3 regions of the Bradyrhizobium sp. Kon69 genome follow, and region 2 is predicted to be linked to each of the others. Evidence: predicted binding sites of a transcription regulator. Region 2 holds the regulator's gene; each other region holds the start of a gene.
What was found. Region 2 encodes LexA, which represses DNA repair genes until DNA is damaged. Its sites were predicted from a motif close to TGTTCNNNNTGTGTTCNG; they were not measured.
Positions count from the first base shown of each region.

Region 1 (7,746 bases), on a different contig from region 2:
ACTCTTTGAAGTCCCCAAGCTTCACCCCCATCAGAGAGCCCCGCTTCCCCCAGGCGGGGCTTTCGCCTTTTCTGGGGACCCGGCCGCGCAACGCGGATCAGGCTGGACCCCGAGCTCTGCGCCCGGGCCACGAGATGACCGTCACAAGGCAGGTTCTCTTTTCCGGCCATCTCCTGCATAATGCGGCATGGCAAAAACAAAAGTGACCTTCAAAACCGTCCGCATTGCAGACAACGACTGGAAAATCCTGGCGGATTACCCGGACAGCGAACAGCGCGAAATCAAGGGCTTCACCAGCAAGGCAGACGCCGACGACTGGATCAACGGCGACCGCAAGATCGCGTGGCTCCGCTCCCAGGGATATGCCAAGTGACACGCGCATAAGTCACGCGCGCATCGTGTGACGCCCTTAGGGTATGAAGAGCGCGCTTCCTCCCTCCCCGCTCCATATGTTCTTTCCGTGCCGGCCCCTTGCCGAGCAGGCGGCAACGCCCGCGCGTCTATCAGACTGACGGGGGCGCCTGGTCGATAAACCTGCAGCTGGGCATGCGCCGTTGAGACTTCAGTAACCTAACGCCTCCAAGCTCCTCTCAGTATCGTTGCGTTGGAGTACCTCACAGTGCTGGATTTTAACGAGCTGCGTGAACTCGCGGCCGATGTTCGCGTGTTCGTCGAAATTGCCGAAGACAAGGCCGAAGCGCTTCGCGCCGTCATCACGGCTTATGACGTGGTGCTCGCGATCTTTCCATCCGGAGAGGGCATGGGCCTCCACGTCATCAAGGGCGGCGAGATCCTGGACAGGATTTCGAAATCACGAACCCATGCGAGCTACAGCCACACCGCCATTGCGGTTCCCGACCTGGAGCATGCGGAAGTGCTCAAGCACCTGACGGGCCCCGTCGACCAGCGGCTTGCGGCGTAGGGCGTTTTCAAGTTCGCGCGAAGAAAACGCGTCACAACAATCTGGAGCGGTTCTGAGGCAATCAGAACCGAAAGTACCCTCGTTGCAGACGAGAATTTTTGCACTCCGGAACGCCGAGTTTTAGGAACACGGCTTCTGCGCTCCCGTTGGCCCACACAACCAACCAGGAGTTTGAGATGAAGAAGCTCATCATTGCGACCGCCGCCCTCGGCCTCATGTGCGGCTCCGCCTTTGCGCAGAACCAGACGGGCCCTGCCCCGCAGTCCGACAACATGCAGAAGCCCGGCATGACGAACACGGACAAGGGCACGATGAGCAGCGGCACGACCGGCATGAGCCATGACGGCGTGAGCAAGGGCGGAACGGTGAGGCCCGACGCCTCCGGGCAGGGTGGCTCCGGCCCCGGCAGCGACCAGGGCGGCACCAGGACCCGCAGCAACATGAAGTAAGCCGGTTGCCTGTACGGCTGCTCCCGGCCGCGTCGCTTCCACAAGCGGCGCGGCCATTTCATGACAAGGGTCTTTCATGACAAGGGTCTTTGGAACCTGCCGCGAATGCACTCCTCACAATCGTGCGCGCACCGGAACGGTCAGCTCTCGCCGCGAGTTGCCCCATCTCCAGCAAGGGAGATCGTCATGAGCGTTGAAGGCAAAGTGAAGGAAGGCGCCGGGTTCATCAAAGAAGAGATGAACGAACACGGCAAGTCCCCCGAGAGCCAGAAGAAGGCTCAGGAAGGTCGCGACCTGCGCAACGAAGGCCGGATCGAAGACGGCAAGCCGCCGAAGACGACGAAGCCGGGTACCGGTCACTAGATCGCGTTCGAAAACCCCGTTTGGTGAGAGCCGCCCCTGGTCATGTCAGGGGCGGTTTTCTACGTCCATGACCAGCCGATACGTGCCCATGCGATCTTCCGAAGCTGCGATCTTCCGAGCTGCGGTCCTACAAAGACAGCGGGCGGCTCGAACCATGCAGGGCAATCGCTGGTAGAACGCTTCGGCTGTTGTATGGTCGGACGTTTCTTATGAGGGGCTGATGAAGATTGCCATTGTTATCGCCGGCTTGATCGTTGTTGCTGCTGCCGTTCTCGTGTCGGTACAGCCCGGTTTTCTGAAGCCTTCGTCTCTGGCACTCGTGAAGAAGTCCGACATTCTCGGCTTTTCACCCGGCATGACATTCGACGAGACCAACAAACTCATCACGCAACGTCGCTACCGCTGCCGTCAGCTTCGCGATTCCTACGTCCTCGAATGCGCAGTCGACGGCGCCAAGGTCACGATCTTTGCCGATGACGTTGACCCCAGAAATCCGGACCCCAAACATCCCATCTGGCGCGTCAATGCGGAGTTGAACAATCCGGGCGCAGAAGACGCTGCCGTCAAATCGATATCCGACCAGTTCAATGCCCAGCCAACCAGGGACGCCCGGGAAGGATGGACATGGACCGTCGGCCGTGGGCTGAAGCTGACCTACGACGGCACAACCTTGAAGCTCGTGGACGAAGCTGAGGATATCAGGCGTGGCAAGCAGGAAGCAAAGCGCTAGGGAGCGCGACGCTGGATGCCCTTCAGTGACGAAGCCGGTTGACGGCCCATAGCGGCAGCCACGATCCCAGCACCATGCAGATCGCAATGGCTGCGACCAGGACGTATTTCAGGGGATGTTGCGAGGACGCGAGCGAACCTTCGAGATGAAGGTAAGGCAGCATCGCCTCCATGGCCATTCCGATCAGGGCAACCGCAACCAGCCCGCCAACCACCGAAGCGAACAAATTGACGATCCATCCCATCGCGCCGCGCTTGTTCGACCACGCCTCGAAGATCGCGACAGCCAGCATCACGAGCACGAAGATCAGCATGAAGCTCATCGAGCCGCCGACGCTCGCCTTCGACCCGAAGACTTCCACCAGCAGCATGGCCGCCACCGCGAGCAGCGTGATCGCCTTCACGACATTCCTCTTTAGTGTCTCGGCACATGGGCCGCGAAGCCAGTTCGATGCCAGGCAGGCTTTGCAGCATGGCGGTTGGTCGCGCCGCGCTTCGCCCGGGTTCAATCGTGATAGATTTCCGCTCGGCAACTGATGAGTGCGCTCCGCACAGTTGCGGGCACTCTATCCTGCTCTCCATTGGTCTCGCCGCCGCCTCGCACGTCGCCGTTGAGGCACCGATCCTCGATTGGGGGCGCAAGCTAAGTCTGATGCGCAGACGCCGATCGATGCCGGCCGTTTAGTGATCATCTCCCGACGCTGATCCGGGCAAAGAGCGCCCCAGCCGCGTCATGGGCCAGCCACGAACAGATAAGGAACAAAAAGCATCAGTCAGCATTGAGCCTGAAAAGGAGAGATCGCTGTGACTGACAATAAGATGGCTGGCAACACCGCAGGCAACACCCAAAAGGATCCGAAGGATTGGGTCTCCGGGGACGACCCGATGACCGGCGCCCAGGAATCCTACCTCAAGACCCTCGCCGAGCAGGCCCACAAGACCCTCCCCAAGGAGGATCTGACCAAGGCAGAAGCGTCAGAGCTGATCGACACGATGCGGCAGAAGGCCGGGCTCGAGAAATAGACAGCTTCAGGCATTGCGAAACACGGATTGACAGGCGGCGGCTGACCGGAACGCTGCCGCTGTTCGCGACCAGGCGGCTAATCGCTTTCGACGACCCGGACAGCCAGCTCAGCGACCGCACGCCGACCGGCCGCGACGAGGCCGTCGATCTCGCGTGTCTCGTGCTTGGCGCAATGGATGATCCGTTCGGCGACATACCGGCGCGCGGCGTAGGCTTCCATCACATCAGGCATCATCTCGCTGACGCACTCCAACGCCTTGTCCATGTGCGACAGCGTTCGTTCGTTGAACTCTTCCAGAATCAACATCACCATCCCCAGCTCACAATGATCACGACTACTCTCGTTGGCGGACGGACGCCGATGCGGGCATGCACGCCCGCCCCGTGAGACGGACGAACATGCCTCCATCGATGATCAGAAGTGCCGCCGATATTTGGGAAGGTGCAGGCGTTGAGGCAACGCGGCATTCACAAACGTTAAGCGCGCTGCATTTCGCCGGACATGGGGGCGTCAATTGAGCGCACGAAACGTGGTGGGCTCCAAAACTTGTTTGCCGGGATCGCGGCCTGTCCGCTTTGCCAGCCGGGCACTCATCCCGCTTTGCCTTGCTTCACGTCATGGACGATGTCACCGATGGTGCTTCCCACGACCATCGCGGCAACAACAGGCCAACCGGCGGCTACCATAAGGATGGCCCCGTAGCGCATGTCTTCGCCCGGCCGTTGATAACTGTCCCGGCCCGCGAAAAGGAGCACCGCGATCAGGCAGGCGAAATTTCAGACGATCACGCAGGCGCGTCCGGCGCCTTGCATGACCTGTTGCCGCTCATTTTCTTGCACACGCTGAGCAACGGCTCCGCCGCCGAGCTCAATCCTGTCACTTCGGTAGATCGCGGATTGCCAGCTTGACGACCGTAAGGACAACGAAGGCGGGCGCCCCGTAAACGATGGCATTCACGACCCAAGTGATGGCGACGCCCAGGAAAACGGAACTGCCGACCGCTCCCCAGAAAAGGTAAGCTGCAGATATGCCCGGCATCTCCCATGCCATCACAGTGATGGCGTAGTCGGTGAGCTGCTCCATGACGAGCAGCACCGTCGAGACGAGCGCCCCGATTGCCAGTGCGGGGATGAGAACGGATTTCATTGTCTTCAAAGGCCCAACAGCCCCATCAGTATCGGAATCATGAAAAAGGCTGCGAGGCCGAGGAGGCCTCCTACGGCAATTTTCACCCAACGCCGTTGGATTTTCGGCTCGAGCCATGCCGCCACTTTGACCCAGAGCGCATACGCCCATCCAGCAACAATCGAGCGGATCAGTGCGAACAGAAGCTCGCCGAGAATATTGGCCATGGCGGTTAGTCGCGTCATCTCCGCGAGGAGTTCATCTGCGAGCGGCTAGACAACCTTGTCCACCCGTGAGTGAGGTGCCCAATTCTGCGGTTTACATCATCGTTCTGCGGCCCGGTTAGCGCTGTGGGGGTGCTTCGCGTGAAGGGGCTCGTCGTCTAGCGCTTGAGCATTGTCATCGCAATTCATGCCCTTAGTTCACGCGCTCGGCGCGGCATCGTGACTGCTGACATCAGGGTGGCAGCAGCGATGTGCGACGAGCCCGCGATGCCGCTCAAATCTGCGGTCAACCAAAGGACATGCCATGAAGTTCGCCTCCACTCGCCTGATCGCCACCGACATCAAAATCATGGTTTCGTTCTACGAAATGATCACCGGAGTTTCCGCCGAATGGCTCGCGCCGGTGTTCGCCAAGATCGTGACGCCGGGCGCCAACCTGGCGATCGGCGCAGCCGAGACGGTCGCGCTCTGGAAAGAAAACAGTGCCGAGCCCGGCGCCAACCGCACCGCCGTGATCGAGTTTCAAGTCGAAGACATCGATGCGGATTATCAGCGCCTAAAAGACAAGGTCACGCTGGTGCATGAGCTGAAGACGATGCCTTGGGGCAACAAGACGTTCCAATTTCGTGACCCCGAAGGCACCGCAGTATCGCTCTTCATGCCGCCGATCGAGGACGCCGGGAAGCGCCTCGCTGCGCAATAGGCCGCGGCAGCAGACCGGCCCGCACACATTGCCAGGGGCGCGTGTGCTGCAATGGATTTGCGGTGAAAGTGCATTTAAATTCGCCGGCTGATTACTTCATCAGCTGGCTTCGCCCTCACGCACACGTGCACCCGCCCCCTGCCCCTCCCGGGATTTTCCTGCTATCTCCTACCCCCGCCGTCCCGGCCCAAAGCAAAACCCCATCCGTTCAAGGGAGCAACAACCATGCGATACCTCCACACCATGCTGCGTGTGCGCAATCTCGACGTTGCGCTGAAGTTCTACCAGGATGCGCTGGGACTGACCGAGGTGCGGCGGATCGAGAACGACAAGGGCCGTTTCTCGCTGGTGTTCCTGTGCTCGTCGGACGATCTCGAGGCGCTGAAGAAGCAGCCGCAGACGCGCGGCGCCCCGCTGGTCGAGCTCACCTGGAATTGGGACGAGGAAAAATACGGCGAGGACCGCTTCTTCGGCCATCTCGCCTATGAGGTCGACGACATCTACGCCACCTGCGAGAAGCTGATGAAGGCCGGCGTCACCATCAACCGTCCGCCGCGCGACGGCAACATGGCCTTCGTCCGCTCGCCCGATCTGCACTCGATCGAGATCTTGCAGAAGGGCGATCCGAAGCCACCGCAGGAGCCGTGGTCGTCGATGCCCAACATCGGCCATTGGTAGAGCCTTTTTGCGGGAACCAGCCCGTACCTGCGGCGTTCTCTCCCCGACAATGCAATTGGAGGAGGACGCGATGGGACGCGGAATTTTGTTGTGGATGTTGGGTGTGCCGATTCCGGTGATCATTCTGCTGTGGCTGTTCTTCGGCCGCTGATCGCCTGACCAGCTTTACCTTGCAATGAAAGCTCCGCCTCAGGCGGAGCTTTTTGCATGAGAGGATCGGCGCAATCGCGCGTCGCTCGCCGCAGTGAATTCCGCTATCACCCGCGCTTGTCGCCTGAATGGAGCGCACGCGTCATCCGGGACTGACGCTGCCGACGCACCCCGGATTGCGCTTCGCTCCATCCGGGCTACGACACTAAAGAAACGCCTGGGGAGGATGACATGCCGGACCAAAAGCTGACGATCTGGGGCCGCGCCAATTCGGTCAACGTGCAGAAAGTACTGTGGTGCCTCGCCGAGCTCGGCCTGGCTTACGAGCGCATCGACGCCGGCATGGCGTTCGGTAAGACCCGCGAGGCCGACTACCTCGCGATGAACCCCAATGCGCGGATCCCGACGCTGGTCGAGGGCGACTTCACGCTGTGGGAATCCAATTCGATCATGCGCTATCTCTGCCTCGCGCACGGGCGCGGCACGCCCATTTATCCCGAGGCGCCGAAGCTGCGCGCCAGCGTCGACCGCTGGCTCGACTGGACACTGTCGATGGTGCAGCCGGTCGACCGCCCGGTGTTCTGGGGCCTCGTGCGCACGCCGCCCGCCGAGCGCGACATGATCCAGCTGCAGAAGGATGCGGATGCTGCCGCCGAGGTCTGGGCCATCGCCGACCGCCTGCTCTCCACGCGTCCGTTCATGGACGGCGATGCGTTCACCCTCGCCGACATCGCGATCGGCGCCTATGCGCGGCGCTGGCTGGGCGTCGAGGGCATCACCCGGCCCGCGCAGCCGCATCTGACCCGCTGGCTCGCCGAGCTCGGCAAACGGCCCGGTTTTGCGCAATTTGTGGCACCGCCGATGTCGTGAGCGGTGACGCGGCTTAAACCTCGTTGAGAGCACGATGAATCGGCACTTCGCCGCGCGCCGCCGGGAGGTGGCGGCTACTGTGCATGGGGTTGTTTTCGCGTTTATTGTTTAGGGCCAGCCGCGCTCGAACAGCAGCACGCAGAAAATCAGCACGAGCGTCACGGCCGCGGTGGCGAGCCGCGCGGTCCAGCTCAGGCCGCGGCCGATCCACCATAGCAGCGCGCAATACATCACGAACGGGACGATGATTTCGGGCCGCATGATATCAGGTGGCATGGGGCTTCAGCGCCTGATCGTGGTCTCGATGCTGATCGAGCCGCCGATCTTGACGCAAGTGCCGGTGCTCTCGACCAGATGGAAGCCGCGGCCATAGGCGGCGCAGGAGCCCGCTTTCGCGCTCCCGCCGGCACCCTTGAGCGGCAAGGCCTTGCCGGCCTGTGGACGCTCCGCAGGCGGCAGACGCAAGGCTTCCGCCGCGGCCGCGGACATGGTCAGCAACGAGATCAGG
Region 1 covers NZ_JBVVOS010000001.1:329,118-336,863, forward strand. The annotation lists gene AC0L3U_RS01620 (hypothetical protein) at 188-373, shown strand; gene AC0L3U_RS01625 (hypothetical protein) at 620-922, shown strand; gene AC0L3U_RS01630 (hypothetical protein) at 1,099-1,371, shown strand; gene AC0L3U_RS01635 (hypothetical protein) at 1,558-1,734, shown strand; gene AC0L3U_RS01640 (hypothetical protein) at 1,955-2,464, shown strand; gene AC0L3U_RS01645 (hypothetical protein) at 2,487-2,867, opposite strand; gene AC0L3U_RS01650 (DUF3072 domain-containing protein) at 3,283-3,486, shown strand; gene AC0L3U_RS01655 (hypothetical protein) at 3,564-3,800, opposite strand; gene AC0L3U_RS01660 (hypothetical protein) at 4,106-4,396, shown strand; gene AC0L3U_RS01665 (hypothetical protein) at 4,365-4,634, opposite strand; gene AC0L3U_RS01670 (hypothetical protein) at 4,640-4,840, opposite strand; gene AC0L3U_RS01675 (VOC family protein) at 5,142-5,540, shown strand; gene AC0L3U_RS01680 (VOC family protein) at 5,766-6,218, shown strand; gene AC0L3U_RS01685 (glutathione S-transferase family protein) at 6,600-7,238, shown strand; gene AC0L3U_RS01690 (hypothetical protein) at 7,347-7,514, opposite strand; gene AC0L3U_RS01695 (hypothetical protein) at 7,521-7,746, opposite strand, start outside.
Region 1: a site for LexA is predicted at 3,208-3,225, ahead of AC0L3U_RS01650 (DUF3072 domain-containing protein). Genes of this name have one in related genera too.

Region 2 (7,746 bases):
GCCGCCTGCGCGCCACCGGCGGCGATTACCAGAAGGGTCTGGAGTGGCGGACGGTGAAGATGATCAAGGACAAGTTCAAGATCCCGCTGATCCTCAAGGGCATCGCGACGCCAGAGGACGCGCTGATCGCGATCGATCACGGCGTCGAATGGATTTACGTCTCCAACCATGGCGGCCGTCAGCTCGATCATGGTCGCGGCGCCATGCACGTGCTGCCCGAGATCGTCGAGGCCGTGAACGGCCGCGCCAAGATCATGGTCGATGGCGGCGTCTGTCGCGGCACTGACATCGTCAAGGCGATCGCGGCGGGCGCCGACCTCGTCGGCATCGGCCGGCTGCAATGCTGGGCGCTGGCGGCGGCCGGCGAAGCCGGCGTGGCCCGCATGCTGGAGCTGCTCGAGGACGAAGTGCTGCGCTGCCTCGGCCTCTTGGGTGCGACCTCGTTCGCCGAGGTCAACAAATCCTGCCTGCACCAGGCGACCGCGACCAACGCGCCGAGTGTGTTCAGCGCGTTTCCGCTGTTCGACCACGAGCCGTATCGATACTGAATGAAAGGACGCAGGTGACATCGCTCTCTCCCGGCAGCGCGGATGCGCTTCTGTTCGATCTCGGCCGCGTGGTGCTCGATATCGATTTCTCCAAGGCGATCGCCTGCTGGGCGGGACATGCCGGCTGCAAGCCTGAAGCCATCGTCGCGCGCTATGTGCGGGACAGCGAAGCCTATCGGCTGCACGAGATGGGGAAGATCAGCGATGAGGATTATTTCGCCTCACTGCGAGCCTCGCTCGGCATCGGCATTTCGGACGCGCAGTTCCTGGAAGGCTGGAACGCGATCTTCGCCGGCGAAATGCCTGACATCGCCGAGCTGCTGCCGCGCGCAGCGATGCAGATGCCGCTCTACGCTTTCTCCAACACCAACCGGCCGCACGTGGACCATTTCTCAAGGGAATATGCCGACCTCCTCGGCCATTTCCGCGAGCTGTATTTGTCGTCCAGCATCGGCTTGCGCAAACCGGATGCGGACGCCTTCGACCACGTCGTTGCGGCGATCGGCGTGCCCGCCGGGCGCATCGTGTTCTTCGACGATCTTGCCGAAAACATCGAGGGAGCGCGGGCGCGCGGCTTGACGGCGGTGCATGTGACCTCGCCGCGTGACGTCGGGAACGCATTGAAGGCATTGGGCATCTGACGACGAGGCGTCGTCGCGAAACCCTTGGCGCCACGGCCCAACGGGAACAATTTTGGAAGAAACTGAGGAACCCAATCACTTTGTGCATTTTTATACAGAGTTCCCGGAACGGAATACCACCTTCCAGACTCTTAGAGTCCGTTGGGACTTCTACGGACGGATGCATCATCGTGCTGGGCAAGACCTACCTCACCAAGCAGGCCTCTCTTCTTCTTGAATTCGCGAGGACAACTTCAGATTCGGAGCTTTCCGCCAAGCTCGTGAGCAAGGCCGCCGACCTGAAATCCCAGGCCGATCCGCTGCCCGACAAGGATCAGGGACCCCAGGCGCCCGACGTAACTCCCGGGCAGCCAGGGAGCTGATCGATCCAGGCCCGGGGCGCTCGTCGTTCTCGCCCTTCCATGACCACTCTCCTGCCGATCTGTCGGGTTCTTCGGATCATGCCACGACGCGCGCGATCCTGCCTTCCGGAACAATGTGAAGCGGCGGGATGACTGCGCGCGCTCAGCCGTTTTTGCCTCTGCGCCCGCGCTCGGCTAGAAGATTTGCGGAACATTCGCCCGAACGTGCCGAGCAGGAGTTTTCGCCGTGGCCTTGATGCCGGTTTCTGACGCGCTTGCCGCGGTGCTGGCGGGTGCGGAGCCGCTGCCGGAAGAAATGATCTCCCTCGACGAGGCCTACCATCGCGTGCTCGCGCGTGACGTCGCGGCAAGGCGCACGCAGCCGCCGCAAGCGATGTCGGCCATGGACGGCTACGCCGTGCGCGCGGCCGATGCCGCAACGATCGATTCGGAGCTCACCGTCATCGGCGAAGTCGCGGCGGGCCGACCCTTCGCGGGGACGGTCGGCGCCGGCGAGGCCGTGCGGATCTTCACCGGCGGCGTCGTTCCCTTTGGCGCGGACGCCGTCGTGATCCAGGAGGACACGGTCGCCGCCGGCAAGCGCATCACGATCAAGGAAGCCGCGATCGCCGGTCGGCACATCCGCCCCGCAGGCGTCGATTTCCGCGAGGGCGACGTGCTCCTGCGCAAGGGAAGTCGTCTCACCGAGCGCGACCTCGCCCTCGCCGCCGGGATGAACCATCCGCACCTTGGCGTTTTCAGACGTCCGAAAGTCGCGATTCTCGCCACCGGCGACGAGCTGGTGATGCCGGGCACCACGCCCGGCCACGGCCAGATCGTCTACTCGAACGGCTACGCCCTGCACGCGCTTGCCCGCAGCGAGGGCGCCGAGACCATTGATCTCGGTATTGCCGCCGACACGCTGGAGGCGACCACCGCCGGCATCGGCCGCGCCCGCGAGAGCGGCGCCGACATCCTGATCACGACCGGCGGCGCATCGGTCGGCGACCACGATCTGGTCCAGCAGGCACTGCGGGACGAAGGCATCGCAATGGCGTTCTGGAAGATCGCGATGCGGCCAGGCAAGCCGATGATGCACGGGCGGCTCGGCGCAATGGGTGTGATTGGCCTGCCGGGCAATCCCGTGTCGTCCTACGTGTGCGCGTTCCTGTTCATGGTGCCGCTGATTCGCGCCCTGTCGGGCCGTTCGGCGATTCACCATCGCCGTGAGCGCGCCGTGCTCGGCCGCGAAATCGGCGCCAACGATCAGCGCGAGGACTATCTGCGCGCGCATCTGGAGGAGCGTGACGACGGCACACGCGTCGTTCTTCCCGTCAATCATCAGGACTCTTCGCTGCTTGCGAATCTCGCTGCAGCACAGGTACTTCTCGTGCGCGCACCGTTCGCGCCGAAGGCCGAAGCCGGCACGGCTTGCGAAGTGTTGCGGCTCCCCGTCTGAGCGTCCCGCAATGCGCGTTCCGCGAACTTTGCTCTGTTCACGGTAAATTAAGCAGTTGCGGAACATGTATCGAACATATAGTGTCCGTTCATGATTTGTTTCGAGTATGTAGCGGCTTATTGCCGAATTCTGCGTCTCATAATCGGACGACATCAACCGGGGGACTTTGGTCGAGATGTTAACGCGCAAACAATACGAGCTTCTGCGGTTCATCAGTGAACGTCTGAAGGAAAGCGGCGTGCCGCCCTCCTTCGACGAGATGAAGGATGCGCTCGATCTGCGCTCGAAGTCGGGCATCCATCGCCTGATCACGGCGCTCGAGGAGCGTGGCTTCATCCGACGCCTGCCCAACCGCGCCCGTGCGATTGAAGTCATCAAGCTGCCGGAGCTCCAGGCAGCCGCAGGCAGCCGCCGCGGCTTCACGCCGAGCGTCATCGAGGGCAATCTCGGCAAGGTGCGTGCGAGCTCCAGCCTGCCCGCGGACGACGGCGAACGTCCCGTCGCGGTGCCGGTGATGGGCCGCATCGCGGCCGGCACGCCGATCGAGGCGTTGCAGACCCGCAGCCATACTATCAGTGTGCCGCCCGACATGCTCGGTTCGGGCGAGCATTACGCGCTCGAAGTGCGCGGTGATTCCATGGTCGAGGCCGGCATCCTCGACGGCGACATGGCGCTGATCCAGCGCAACGAGAGCGCCGATACAGGCGACATCGTGGTGGCGCTGATCGACGACGAGGAAGCGACGCTGAAGCGCTTCCGCCGCCGCGGCGCCTCGATCGCGCTCGAGCCCGCCAACGCAGCCTATGAGGTCCGCATCCTGCCGCCCAACCGGGTGAAGATTCAGGGCAAGCTGATCGGGCTTTACCGGAAGTACTGATACCGGGCGTCCTTGATCCCGGGAGTACTTGATACCGGAGGTGCCTGGCGCCTCGCGCGCTTCCGATCGGCATCGCCGGTCAGAGATTGGAGCGGATCATCGTCCGTTCCGGCTGGGTAGTCTTTCTGGTTCTGCACAGACTATCCGGCCCCTCCTTCGGCGCTGGCTCCTCACGACGCCCACGAAGCGGCACTGGTTGGCGGCACAAGTGTTCGAGGAAACGGCGGCCGGCGATCAAGCTCGACCGTTGCAGTCAAGCCGGCGATATTCGCGCACGCGCCTCCCGAATGCATCGCAACTCGCTTTGTTCCTATTGAATTCGGGAAAGATAATGTGATCGCGGCTCACGGAAACCAGCCGCAGATTTGCCCACAACCAAGCAGAGCGTTCATGCTTCAACTCTGATAGAGGCCTGCGCCTCGATTAAGAGACGCGGGTTGCTATCCCAGCATGAGGAGCACCCGATGTGTGACTACAGCCTGCATGCCGTCGCGTCGCGCCCCGCCGAAGTCGGCGAGACGATCGTCACGACAAGCTTCCGCGGCACCTCGACGCGCGGCTTCGCCTCGGCGGCCGATCCGTCTGTTGCCGTCTGCCTGCTGCCGGGAACGGAGCTCGCCTTCGCCGACGACGTTCGCTACGACAATCGCTGGATCTGGACGCGCACCATCAATTCCCGCGTGGGCAAGTTCGGCAAGATCGACCCGCACGTTCCCGACCGCCATCATGACGCGATCGAATTCCCCGACGGCAAATACGTGCTGGTGACGCAGCTCGTCGAAGGCCAGCGCGCGACCGTGCTGCAACTGCCGGTGACTCAGTCGGTCACCGAGCGCGAGCACAAGGCGCAGATTATCGCCGACCGGCAGCCGACCGTCAGGCACCTGCCGATCGGCTGACACAGCCGTCTCCGGCTACGAGGTCGGGGGTCAGGATTGAATTGCCATCGCCGGCCGTGGCCGGCGAGATGGTACGGCTTGCGTCCGCGAAATCCAATCGGATGGACCAAGCCCGCACGTCTCCGCCGCACGAAGTTTGAGCCGCCCTGCCTGAATTTTGAACGTCCGCTTCGCAGCCAAATGACCGATGCTGTCAGGGCTTGAGACGGCGGACACGCTCGATGAAAACCTTCCTTCGCGTCGTTGAACTCTGGGTCCCCGATCGGACGCGCACGCGGCTGGAGTTTGGTGGCGGTCTCTATGGCGAAGGGCTGTCCGCGTTCAAGGCCGTCAGCGAAGAGCTGCACTTCGGATATGACGAGGGACTTCCGGGCAAGGCCTGGGCCGCGGGCCACCCCGTGATCCTCACCAAATTCGCCAACTCCTATTTCAAACGGACCGATCAGGCGCTCGCGGCCGGCCTCACCTGCGGCGTCGCGGTGCCGGTGTTTGCGGGTGAATTCCTGCAAGCCGTCATGGTGCTGTTCTGCGGCGAGGACGAAGCGCATGTTGGGGCGATCGAGCTCTGGCACAACGACCCTGATGCCTCCCACGAGATGGGGCTTGTCGACGGCTATTACGGCACTGCCGACATGTTTGAATTCAACTCCCGCCACACCAAATTTCCTCGCGGCTTTGGCCTGCCTGGCCGCACCTGGAAGGCGGGCCTGCCGCTGATCATAAAGGACCTGCACGACGCCAGGAGTTTTCTGCGCTGGGAGGACGCGGCCAAGGTCGGGATCAATTTCGGCGTCGGCGTGCCCTATCGGACGAGCGCGGACCAGACCTGGGTCCTGACATTCCTCTCCGCGCAGGCCACGCCGATTGCGCGACGCTTCGAGATCTGGATCCCGAACGAGACCCGCTCGGCACTGGTGTTCCGCGCCGGCGATTGCAGCGCGCAGACCGACCTTGCCGCGCTCTATGCGGATAAATCCATTGCCAGAGGCGAAGGCAGCATCGGCGGGGCCTGGGCCACCGGCATGCCCGCGCTCAACGCCGATCTGGTGCATGACGGCTCGGTCGCCGGTCTCGAAGCCTGCACATCCGGACTGAGCCGAATGGTGGCCCTGCCGGTCATCGGCAATTCCAGGCTCGACGCCGTACTGGCCTGGTACTTGTAACCGATCCGATCAATCGTCTGCCTGCAAGTCGGTCTCCGCCGGCGTTGCGTCCTTGATGCGGGGCGCGATCGCCTTCGGCGCAAGGCTGCCGTCGAAATCACCCTCGCCTGCGCCGGCTGGCAACCAGGGGCGGCTCGTGCCTCTCGCCCTCACCGCGTGAACCACAAAGCCGTCACCACGCTGCGTCAGCGCCAGCGCACTCTGGCTGGCAAGCCGTTGCCGATCGACCACCATCGCCGCGCAATCGGGTGGCGCGGGGCGTGTCGTCACCACCAGCGTGGCCCGACTGCAATCGTCCGCGAGAGCGTCGACGCGCAGTGCCAGCGCGACCAGCCTCCCGTCGGCCAGTGGCGTCACGCAGCCGGACTCGTCACAGGACACGCCATCGGCCAGAGAGGCTCGGCCCGCATCACGCGGATCGGCGTCGGCAGCGAGCCATTCCTTGAGCAGAAAGCTGTCCTTGCTCGTCCTGATCAGGTGTAGATGTCCGTCCCTGCCCCGCACCGCAACGCTCGCGCCATCCCCGGCAATCAGGATGTCGGGCTGCCGCGCCGACAGTCCCCAGAGGATCGCTGCCAGCAGCACCAGGGCGCCGGACCAGCGTAGCGGCGTGCGCAACAAGCCCAGCAGGATGATTCCCAGGCTCGCCGCGATCAGCGGCGCGATCCCGAACGCCGAGATGCGGCCGACGGCGCCCGGCAATGCCGCGACCCAGCGCGAGACCGCGACCATCCAGTCGATGCCGATCCCCATCAGCCACCAGAACACGCTGTCCAGCCCGAACGGCGCAGCAAGCAGCCCCAACAGTCCCGCCGGCATCACCAGCGCCGAGACCACAGGCATCGCGCCGAGATTGGCGAGCACCCCGAACGGCGTGACACGGTGGAAATGGAACGCGGCGTAGGGCGTGGTCGCAAGTCCCGCAATCAGCGAGGCCATGAACAGCATCGCGACCTCGCGGCCACCCCACATCGCAATGCGCGCGGTCGCCGAATGGTCCGGCGAGGCAAACAAATTGGGCATGCCGATCTGCACCAAGGCGACGAGCCCGAGCGTTGCCGCAAACGACATCTGAAAACTCGGATGCACCAGTGCTTCCGGCGCGACCCCCAGCACGATCAGCGCGGCGACAGCAAGCGTGCGAAAGGTGATGGCGCGGCGATCGACCATCACCGCGATCAGCACCACCGCCGTCATGAAGAACGATCTTTGCGTTGCGACCTCCGCGCCTGACAGCAGCAGGTAAAACGCAGCAGCGACCAGCGCGGCGGCCGCCGACCATTTCTTGATGGCGAAGCCGGCCGCAAGTCCCGGGATCACAGCGAGCAGCGCGCGCACCGCGAAGAACACGACACCGGCAACGACGGCCATGTGATAACCGGAAATCGAGAGCACGTGGCCGAGACCGGAGATGAACATCGCATCGTTGACGGGCGTGGTGATCGCATCGCGCCGCCCGGTAAGCAGCGCGGTCGCGATCGCCCGGTTGTCGCCGTCGAGCGTCGCCCGGATGCGGGCATCGATCGCATCGCGAAGGCCTTGCATGAAGGCCGCATAACGCAGCCGCAAGCCGGCGGTCTCAGGCGGCGGCGCCACCGTGATTGCGCCCATCGCGAAGCCGGAGGCCCCGATGCCCTGGAAGAACATGTCACGCGAAAAGTCGTAGCTGCCGGGCCGCACCGGCGCGAGCGGCGGCATCAGCCGTGCCTTCAGCTGAACGAAGCTACCGACCTCCGGCGCGGTGCCTTTGCGGACCGACAGGCGCACGCGCTCGAGCCTGACGTCGCTGCGTTGCGCCTCCATCGCCGTGACGCGCAG
Region 2 covers NZ_JBVVOS010000018.1:43,323-51,068, forward strand. The annotation lists gene AC0L3U_RS23355 (alpha-hydroxy acid oxidase) at 1-548, shown strand, start outside; gene AC0L3U_RS23360 (HAD family hydrolase) at 563-1,189, shown strand; gene AC0L3U_RS23365 (hypothetical protein) at 1,360-1,551, shown strand; gene AC0L3U_RS23370 (molybdopterin molybdotransferase MoeA) at 1,778-2,989, shown strand; gene lexA (transcriptional repressor LexA) at 3,165-3,866, shown strand; gene AC0L3U_RS23380 (hypothetical protein) at 4,331-4,765, shown strand; gene AC0L3U_RS23385 (GAF domain-containing protein) at 4,987-5,928, shown strand; gene AC0L3U_RS23390 (ComEC/Rec2 family competence protein) at 5,938-7,746, opposite strand, start outside.

Region 3 (7,746 bases), on a different contig from region 2:
ATTGTCCTGCTTCAGCGCCCAGAGCAGCGCGGCCAGCGCACGCCCGGCCGGCTTGAGCATGCCGGGGAAATAGAGGTGATAGGCGCCGAAGCGGACACCGTATTTGCGCAAGGTCGCGCGCGAGGGCTGGTCGAGGTCCTTCAGCTCGTTGGCGATCTTCGGGCGCTCCAGCACGCCGAGCGCCTCGACGAGCTGATAGGCGATGCCGCGGGCAATGCCGGTGACGTCCTCGGCCTTGCTGAGCTCGAACAGCGGCCCGAGCAGCTTTTCGATGTGCGTCTTGAGCCAGAGCTCGAGCCGGGCCTGCACCTTGTCGCGGGGGGCGCCCGTGAGGCGTTCGTCGGAGATGATGCGGATGCGCGGATGCAGCGCGTCCTCTGCGGCAGACAGCCGCGCCACGGCGTCGCCGGTCCAGCGGATCATGCCTTCCGAGGTCAGCACGAACTGCTCGTCCGGCGCATTGCCCAGTTTTTCGGCGCGCGCGTTGATCTCGCCGGCGAGCACGGCCTGCGCTGCAGCCTGCAACGCTTTCGCATCGGAGCCGGCTTCCGCCGCATCCGGTGCAAAGGTGAAGCCATCGAGGCGGCCGATGACATGGCCTTCGACGATGACTTCGCCGGTCTTGCCGATTTCCGTATTCAAGCTCGTGTTCTCCCGCAGGCGGCGCATCAATACACTGGTCCGGCGATCAACGAAACGCTCAGTCAAGCGTTCATGGAGCGCATCCGATAATTTATTTTCGACCTCGCGGGCGATCCCCTGCCAGCGTTCCGGGTCTTTCAGCCAGTCGGGACGGTTGGCGACGAAGGTCCAGGTGCGAATCTGCGCGATCCGGGCCGACAGCGTGTCGATATCGCCGTCGACACGGTCGGCCTGGTCGATCTGGGTCCTGAACCAGGCGTCGGGGATGCAGCCCTTCCGCATCAGGAAGCCGTAGAGCGTGGTGACCAGCTCGGCATGGGCGGCCGGCGACAGCTTTCGATAATCCGGGATCTGGCAGGCCTCCCACAGCCGTTCCACGGCGTCCTTGCCATGTGCGACATCGCGCACCTCGGCGTCGCGGGCGGCGTGGTCGAGCACGCGCATGTCCTCGGCGATCGGCGCGCGCGTCAGCGCCTCATGGCCGGGGGCCAGGTTCAGGGAGACCTGGAGCGCGCCGAGGGAAGCAAAATCCAGCTTCGAATTGCGCCATTGCAAAACCTTCACGGGGTCGAAGGTGTGGTTCTGCAGCGCATTGACCAGCTCGGGCTCGAACGGCGCGCAGCGGCCGGTAGTGCCGAAGGTGCCGTTGCGGGTGGCGCGGCCGGCGCGGCCGGCGATCTGGCCGAATTCGGACGGCGTCAGCCGGCGGAACTGGTAGCCGTCGTACTTGCGGTCGGAGGCAAAGGCGACGTGGTCGACGTCGAGATTGAGGCCCATGCCGACGGCGTCAGTGGCGACGAGGTAATCGACCTCGCCGTTCTGGAACATCGCGACCTGCGCGTTGCGGGTGCGCGGCGACAGCGAGCCCAGCACCACGGCGGCACCGCCATGCTGGCGGCGGATCAGCTCGGCGATGGCGTAGACCTCGTCGGCGGAGAAGGCGACGATGGCGGTGCGGCGCGGCTGCCGCGTGATCTTGCGGTCGCCGGCGAATTCCAGCTGCGACAGCCGCGGCCGCGTGATCATGGAGACGCCCGGCAACAGCCGCTCGATGATCGGCCGCATGGTCGCAGCGCCGAGCAGCAGCGTCTCGTCGCGGCCGCGGCGGTTGAGGATGCGGTCGGTGAAGACGTGGCCGCGTTCCAGATCGGATGCGATCTGCACCTCGTCGACCGCGAGGAAGGAGACGTCGAGATCCCGCGGCATCGCCTCGACGGTCGAGACCCAATAGCGCGGCGCTTTCGGCTTGATCTTCTCCTCGCCGGTCACGAGCGCGACGGCGTCGGGGCCGACCCTTGCTGCGATCTTGTTGTAGACCTCGCGCGCCAGCAGGCGCAGCGGCAGCCCGATCATGCCGGAGGGATGCGCGAGCATCCGCTCGATGGCGAGATGGGTCTTGCCGGTGTTGGTGGGACCAAGCACCGCAGTGACGCCGGCGCCGGGAAGCCGCTCGGAAGCGAAGGGGGAGGAGGAAAAAGGCATCTGGGGGACTAGGTAATGGCGATTGGGGCGAATGTCAGTGCTGTTTTGGGGCGGTGGCGCGAAGGTCTCGGAAGTCACCTCGCCCCGCTTGCGGGGAGAGGTCGGCGCGAAGCGCCGGGTGAGGGGGCTCTCCGCGAGTCCGTCTGTCACCGCTTCCGTGGCAGCAGCCCCTCACCCCAACCCTCTCCCCGTAAGAACGGGGCGAGGGGGACGAGAGAGCTCCCCAGATCCCGCGCAACTGTCTCACTTTGCGACGCTTTTCCCGTTGGCTTTAAGCTTCGGAACGAGTTGAGAACGAATCGCGGCCGAATCGCTGACTCCCCCTTGAGTCCTGTTCCGTTCTCGCAAGATGTCGCGGGAGGCTTATTGGGTTCGCACTAGATGGAGTTTTGCCCCGCCGCACAAGCGTCGTTTCGATGGCGGAATCGTTAAAGCTGGGGACGGCGCGGAGTCGAATCAGAATCGGGGAGGAGTCAATTGGATTCCCGCTCCCCGCCCCTTCCAAAACAAAAGCGCGAAAACAACCCCATGCACAGTAGGGATGTCATTGAAATTGCTTGTGTTTATTTTCACAAAGAAGGCAGTGCCGTAGCCCGCATGAAGCGGAGCGTAATGCGGGGGGCCGAAGCAAAGAACCCCGGATTACGCTTGCGCTCCATCCGGGCTACGGCAGCTGGGCCGGGCTACGACAGCCCGGCCTACTGCGTCTTCGCGACCCTGGGCGGCTGGGCCGTGGTGATGAAGCTGGTTGCTTCCAGCATGGCCGGCCCGAGCGGGGTCGGCACTTTCAGCCAGAACGGGACCAGGATGCGCGTGCCGGCGATCGGCGCGAACGCGACCTCGATGTTGCGCTGGGCGGCGAGATATTTGATCACCGGACGGTCGGGGATGTAGCCGGCGATGGGCACAAAATACAGCGAGCAGACCACGACCTGGCCGTGATAGCCCTTCTCCGCCTTGACGTTTTCCATGCGCTTGAAATCGAGCTTGAGCTCGTAGCGCATGCGGCCGTCGAACACGGCGGCGCTGCCATGGCAGGCGTCCGCCGACAGCACGTCGCCGGTGCCTGAGACGCGCACCAGCGAGGCCGTCATCGGGTCCCAGACGCCGCGGCGATGCGCGTCGGTGACGACGATGCGGTCGGGATCGACCGGCGGCTCCGGGAGGATGGCAAAATCCTTCACATTGCCCTTGTCGAGCGTGATGCGGATCTCTTCGGTCTTCTTCGAGGTGGTGGTGGAGGCCTGGTAGCCGGTCGCGACCAGCGCGCCGTTGACCACGCGGCCCTGCGAGGCGCCGGTGCCGGACCCGCCCGCGAACGATTTCAGCAGCCCCGAGGTGCCGCCGGAGGCCGCGGCCGCGAACACATCATCCTGGATGTCGATATTCCAGGCGCCCTTGCCGACCGGAATGCCCGCCAGCGTCGCCTCGTATTGCGCCTCGAGCTTGCCCTGCGCCGCCGCGGGCTCCGCCGCCCACGCCAAAACCAGCCCGAAAAGGGCCGCCATGACCCAGCGGCCGGCAGAGCGCGGATGACTTGCGCGTAGCTCCATTGAGCGCAGGCTTGGCGCAAGATGAGGCGTTGTGAGCACGAAACAATCCAATCGGGGCGCGAACGGTTGTTACTTAAGCCAAAAACCGCGCCAAGCAATGTGTCCGGGCCTATCGGCGTCCGGAACTCCACCGGACTCTTCGGGCGCGAATACGCCCTTTATGTGATGGTAAGGCGCGATAATCATTGCCGTTTTGGTGATGGGGGCGGGTCAGAACCGCGCACCTCACCCCGCCACCTCTTCCCCCTCGCCCCGCTTGCGGGGAGAGGGTCGGGGTGAGGGGGCTCTCCTGGGGGGAGGTGAGAATTGAGTACACTCAACCCACAGCGCCCTCGCGGAGACTCCCCCTCACCCGGAATCCGCGCTAATCGCGCGCATTCCGGCCTCTCCCCGCAAGGCGGGGAGAGGCGAAAACAGCAGCCAAAACCTTGACGTCCCGCCGCTTCCCCCCTATACGTCCGCCCGCTCCCTGCAAGGACAGAGAATTTGCCCGTGGCGCCCCGAATGGCGGCCGCACATCGTTGGGAAAGATTGAGGATTTTGCCATGTCTCGCCGCTGCGAATTGACGGCCAAGGGCCCCCAGGTCGGCCACACGGTCAGCCACTCCAACATCAAGACCAAGCGCCGCTTCCTGCCGAACCTGGTCAACGTGACCTTCATCAGCGAAGCGCTGGGCCGCAACGTGCGCCTGCGCGTCTCCACCAACGCGATCAAGAGCGTCGACCACAATGGCGGCCTCGACCCCTTCCTGCTCAAGGCCAAGGCCGCTGTGCTGTCGCCGCGCGCCCTCGAGCTGAAGCGCGCCATCCAGAAGAAGGTCGGCCCGACGCCGGCGCCGGAGAAGAAGGCGAGCTAAGAGTTTTCGAATTGGGCGAGGGTCTGCGTCACGAGGCGTAGGCTTAGCCGGAAGAGTTTTGCATTGCGGCCGGATCGGAAGATCCGGCCGTTTTTGTTATGTAGCACGCGAAGCTACGCCACTCGGCTGGGTTGTACCGCCTCCTCAATCGTGCAACTGTTTCAGAACATGGGGGGAAAGCCGCGTGTCGAATGCGGTTCAGGTCTGGAATCCAGACGACTGGGAAACGTTCGCACTGAGCCTATTGCAGAACAGGCACGGTGCGCTGAGCGTGCACAAGATCCCTGCGGCTCACAAAGGTGACCTGGGCCTCGACTACATCTGCGTATCCGAGTTGGCTGCCTATCAATGTTACGCAGTTCGAGAACCCATCGACATTGCGACTCGCGCGGATCGGCAGAAGACCAAGATCACGACAGACACGAGTAAGCTGGTTGCGAACTCGTCGGATATCTCGAAGCTATTCCTAGGCAACAAGATCAAGCATTGGATACTCTTAGCGCCTTTGCATGACAGCAAAGAAGTCAATCTGCATTGCGCAAAGAAAACTACCGAGCTTCGAAAGCTCAATTGTCCCCACCTCGATAGCAGCATTGAAGTCGGCATTCACGACCTCGCGTGGTTTGCGACTGGCGCTGTCGCGGCAGGAATGATCACGCTGAATACTATTCGATTAAACGTTCCTCCACCAACTCCTGAGGAATTGGACCACTGGCAAGTTGGATCGGCAAATCTTGTCGCCAACGCAACACACAAGTTGGCTAAGCGAACAGGCTCGAAAGAGGTCCAAGACGCGGTCGCAGAAGCTGCGAAATCGTTTCTTCAAGGACAATCTGTACTCGATGCTCTGCGTTCAAGCGCGCCGGACCTTCACGAACAAATCGTTTCGGTCGTAGCAAACCATTCCAGAAGATTGAGTTTCGCCGGACCTAAAGGCGGCCCCACGCCGACCTCAATTCTCAACACTGAAATTGATAGTTTGATCGGCTCCATCGCGACTGCCGCGCCGAGTCTTTCTGATGATCTCGTGCAGCATATTGCGTTAGGGACAATCTCCGAATGGATCATGAGATGCCCACTGGATTTTTAACACAATGCCAATTGAGACCCCGCTACGGAAATTGTTCGACGCTCCATTTTCATTCAAACCTCGACCGGAGCCAATCGCTGGCGACCTGAGGATGTCTTGGGGCATATCTGTACTTCTTCTAAGCCTGCTTTACAGCCGAGGAAAAAAGGCGAGCTTCCAAAAGCTTCAATTCTTGGCGCACTCCGTTCGAATAGCTGAGGGGCGTGACGATGTAAGGGCGCTGCTCCGCGCCGAACTCCGGCCATCAGATCTCTCGGTTCGAGTAGAACCTTGGCTGAATAGAGCGATTTCCTACGGCTACGCGCTTGGCGTCGTTTCCGTCGACAAGGGGAAAGCCGTTTCCCTGACTGACAAAGGCATTGCGGTTGCGGATCAAATTCAACAGAGCGGCGCTCTCTCGGAAGAATGCGCGTTCCTGAAGGATGTGGCACCTAGAGTCACGGAAGCCCTACTCCGACGAATCTGGCGAATGGAGGATCTGCTTTGATGCTACGCCTGAGGCACCTGCGGTTGCGCGCTGAAACTTCGGGAGGCTTATATGGCGCCGACCTTGCATTTGGCGCTGGGTTGACCGTGATCTGGGCGGACAACACCAAAGGCAAGTCAACTTGTATGCAAGCAATGCTTTACGTTTTGGGTATGGAGCGAATGCTCAGCCCTCGACGAGAAATACCACTGCCACATGCCATGACGAGCTACGTCGAGGACAGCCATAGAGAACGACACGCGGTACTCGAATCTAACGTCGCATTAGAAGTCGAGAATGGCGCCGGCCAGATAATTACAATCCAACGACCCGTGAAATCACAACTCGACAACCGCCTAGTCACAGTTGATTTCGGGCCGACATTGACGGCGTCCGACGCGAAGCCGGCTCGTAGAAACTTCTTTGTTAGCGATCCTGGCGCCGCCTCGCGCGAGGACGGCTTCCACCGCTTCTTAGAAAATTTCATTGGATGGGAGCTTCCAACGGTTAAGCGATACGATGCCGCTGACGGCAAACTGTATCTGGAAACAGTATTCCCATTATTTTGGGTGGAGCAGAAGATTGGCTGGTCCGCTATTCCGGCGGCAATCCCAACGTATCTGCGGATTCGCGAAGTGCACAAACGAGCGGTTGAGTTTATCATGGATCTCGACGTTCCTCGTCTAGAGCTTCTTCGCCAGCAGATCACCGAACAGCTAGCTACGAACGCACACGAGTGGCGTTCTTGCTTGGAAGACATTGATCGTACTGTCCGCAGGATCGGCGGCAGGATTGAAGCCCTTCCCCTTAAACAGACTTCAATCCTTGACGACTTGCGCCAAGCCCACGTGCTAATCGCCGACAACACGGAATGGATTTATCTTAATGTTCTCATGACTCGACTCCGAGCCCGCGTATCGACGCTGGGCAATGCCCCGATTCCAGAAGTGGGGGCCTCGGCCGATAAGCTAGGTGAGGAATTGGGCCTCCTAAGCCAAAGAGTAGATGAGCTGAACGCCACCAGGCTATCCGCTCATGGCACCAAACAGCTTAAAGATGCAGACATGGCCTCCCTAGGTCGGCGGATAAGGTCGTTGGAGGAGGACTTGCAGAAGAACCTCGATGTCCAAAAGCTTCAACGCTACTCCGGCAGCATGGTTGAGCTTACTCCCGACCGCTGCCCGACGTGCGAGCAGGCATTGATCGACACCCTTCTGCGACAAGAGGCTCTCTCGGCAGTAATGCCAATCGAAGACAATATTGAGTACCTTCGCTCTGAGCTCAGAATGTTCAAAGATATCCTCGCTCGAGAGCTAGAAGCCAGCACATCACTGAATCGAGATACAGAAGCCTCAGATAAAGAATTAACGGAACTCTATGCGCGCATCCGCTCGCTTCGGACCGACCTGATCTCGCCGAACACCTCTCCATCACTTGCTGCTGTCGAAGAGCGAGTTCGCACTGAAAACCGCCTACGCGAACTAGAGGAGATAGAAACGGCTTTTCAACGCGCAATCGAGCGACTTGGGATTGCTTGCCAAGAATATACGAGACTATTGGCCGAACAAGCCGCGCTACCGCGCGAGAAACTTAGTTCAGACGACACTTACAAGCTGGCCCAGCTAACTCGGATCGTTCGGGAGCAAACGAAACAAT
Region 3 covers NZ_JBVVOS010000012.1:127,238-134,983, forward strand. The annotation lists gene AC0L3U_RS17925 (helicase-related protein) at 1-2,124, opposite strand, end outside; gene AC0L3U_RS17930 (DUF3108 domain-containing protein) at 2,823-3,632, opposite strand; gene rpmB (50S ribosomal protein L28) at 4,223-4,534, shown strand; gene AC0L3U_RS17940 (hypothetical protein) at 4,719-5,624, shown strand; gene AC0L3U_RS17945 (hypothetical protein) at 6,111-7,746, shown strand, end outside.
Region 3: a site for LexA is predicted at 2,404-2,421, ahead of AC0L3U_RS17925 (helicase-related protein). Genes of this name have one in related genera too.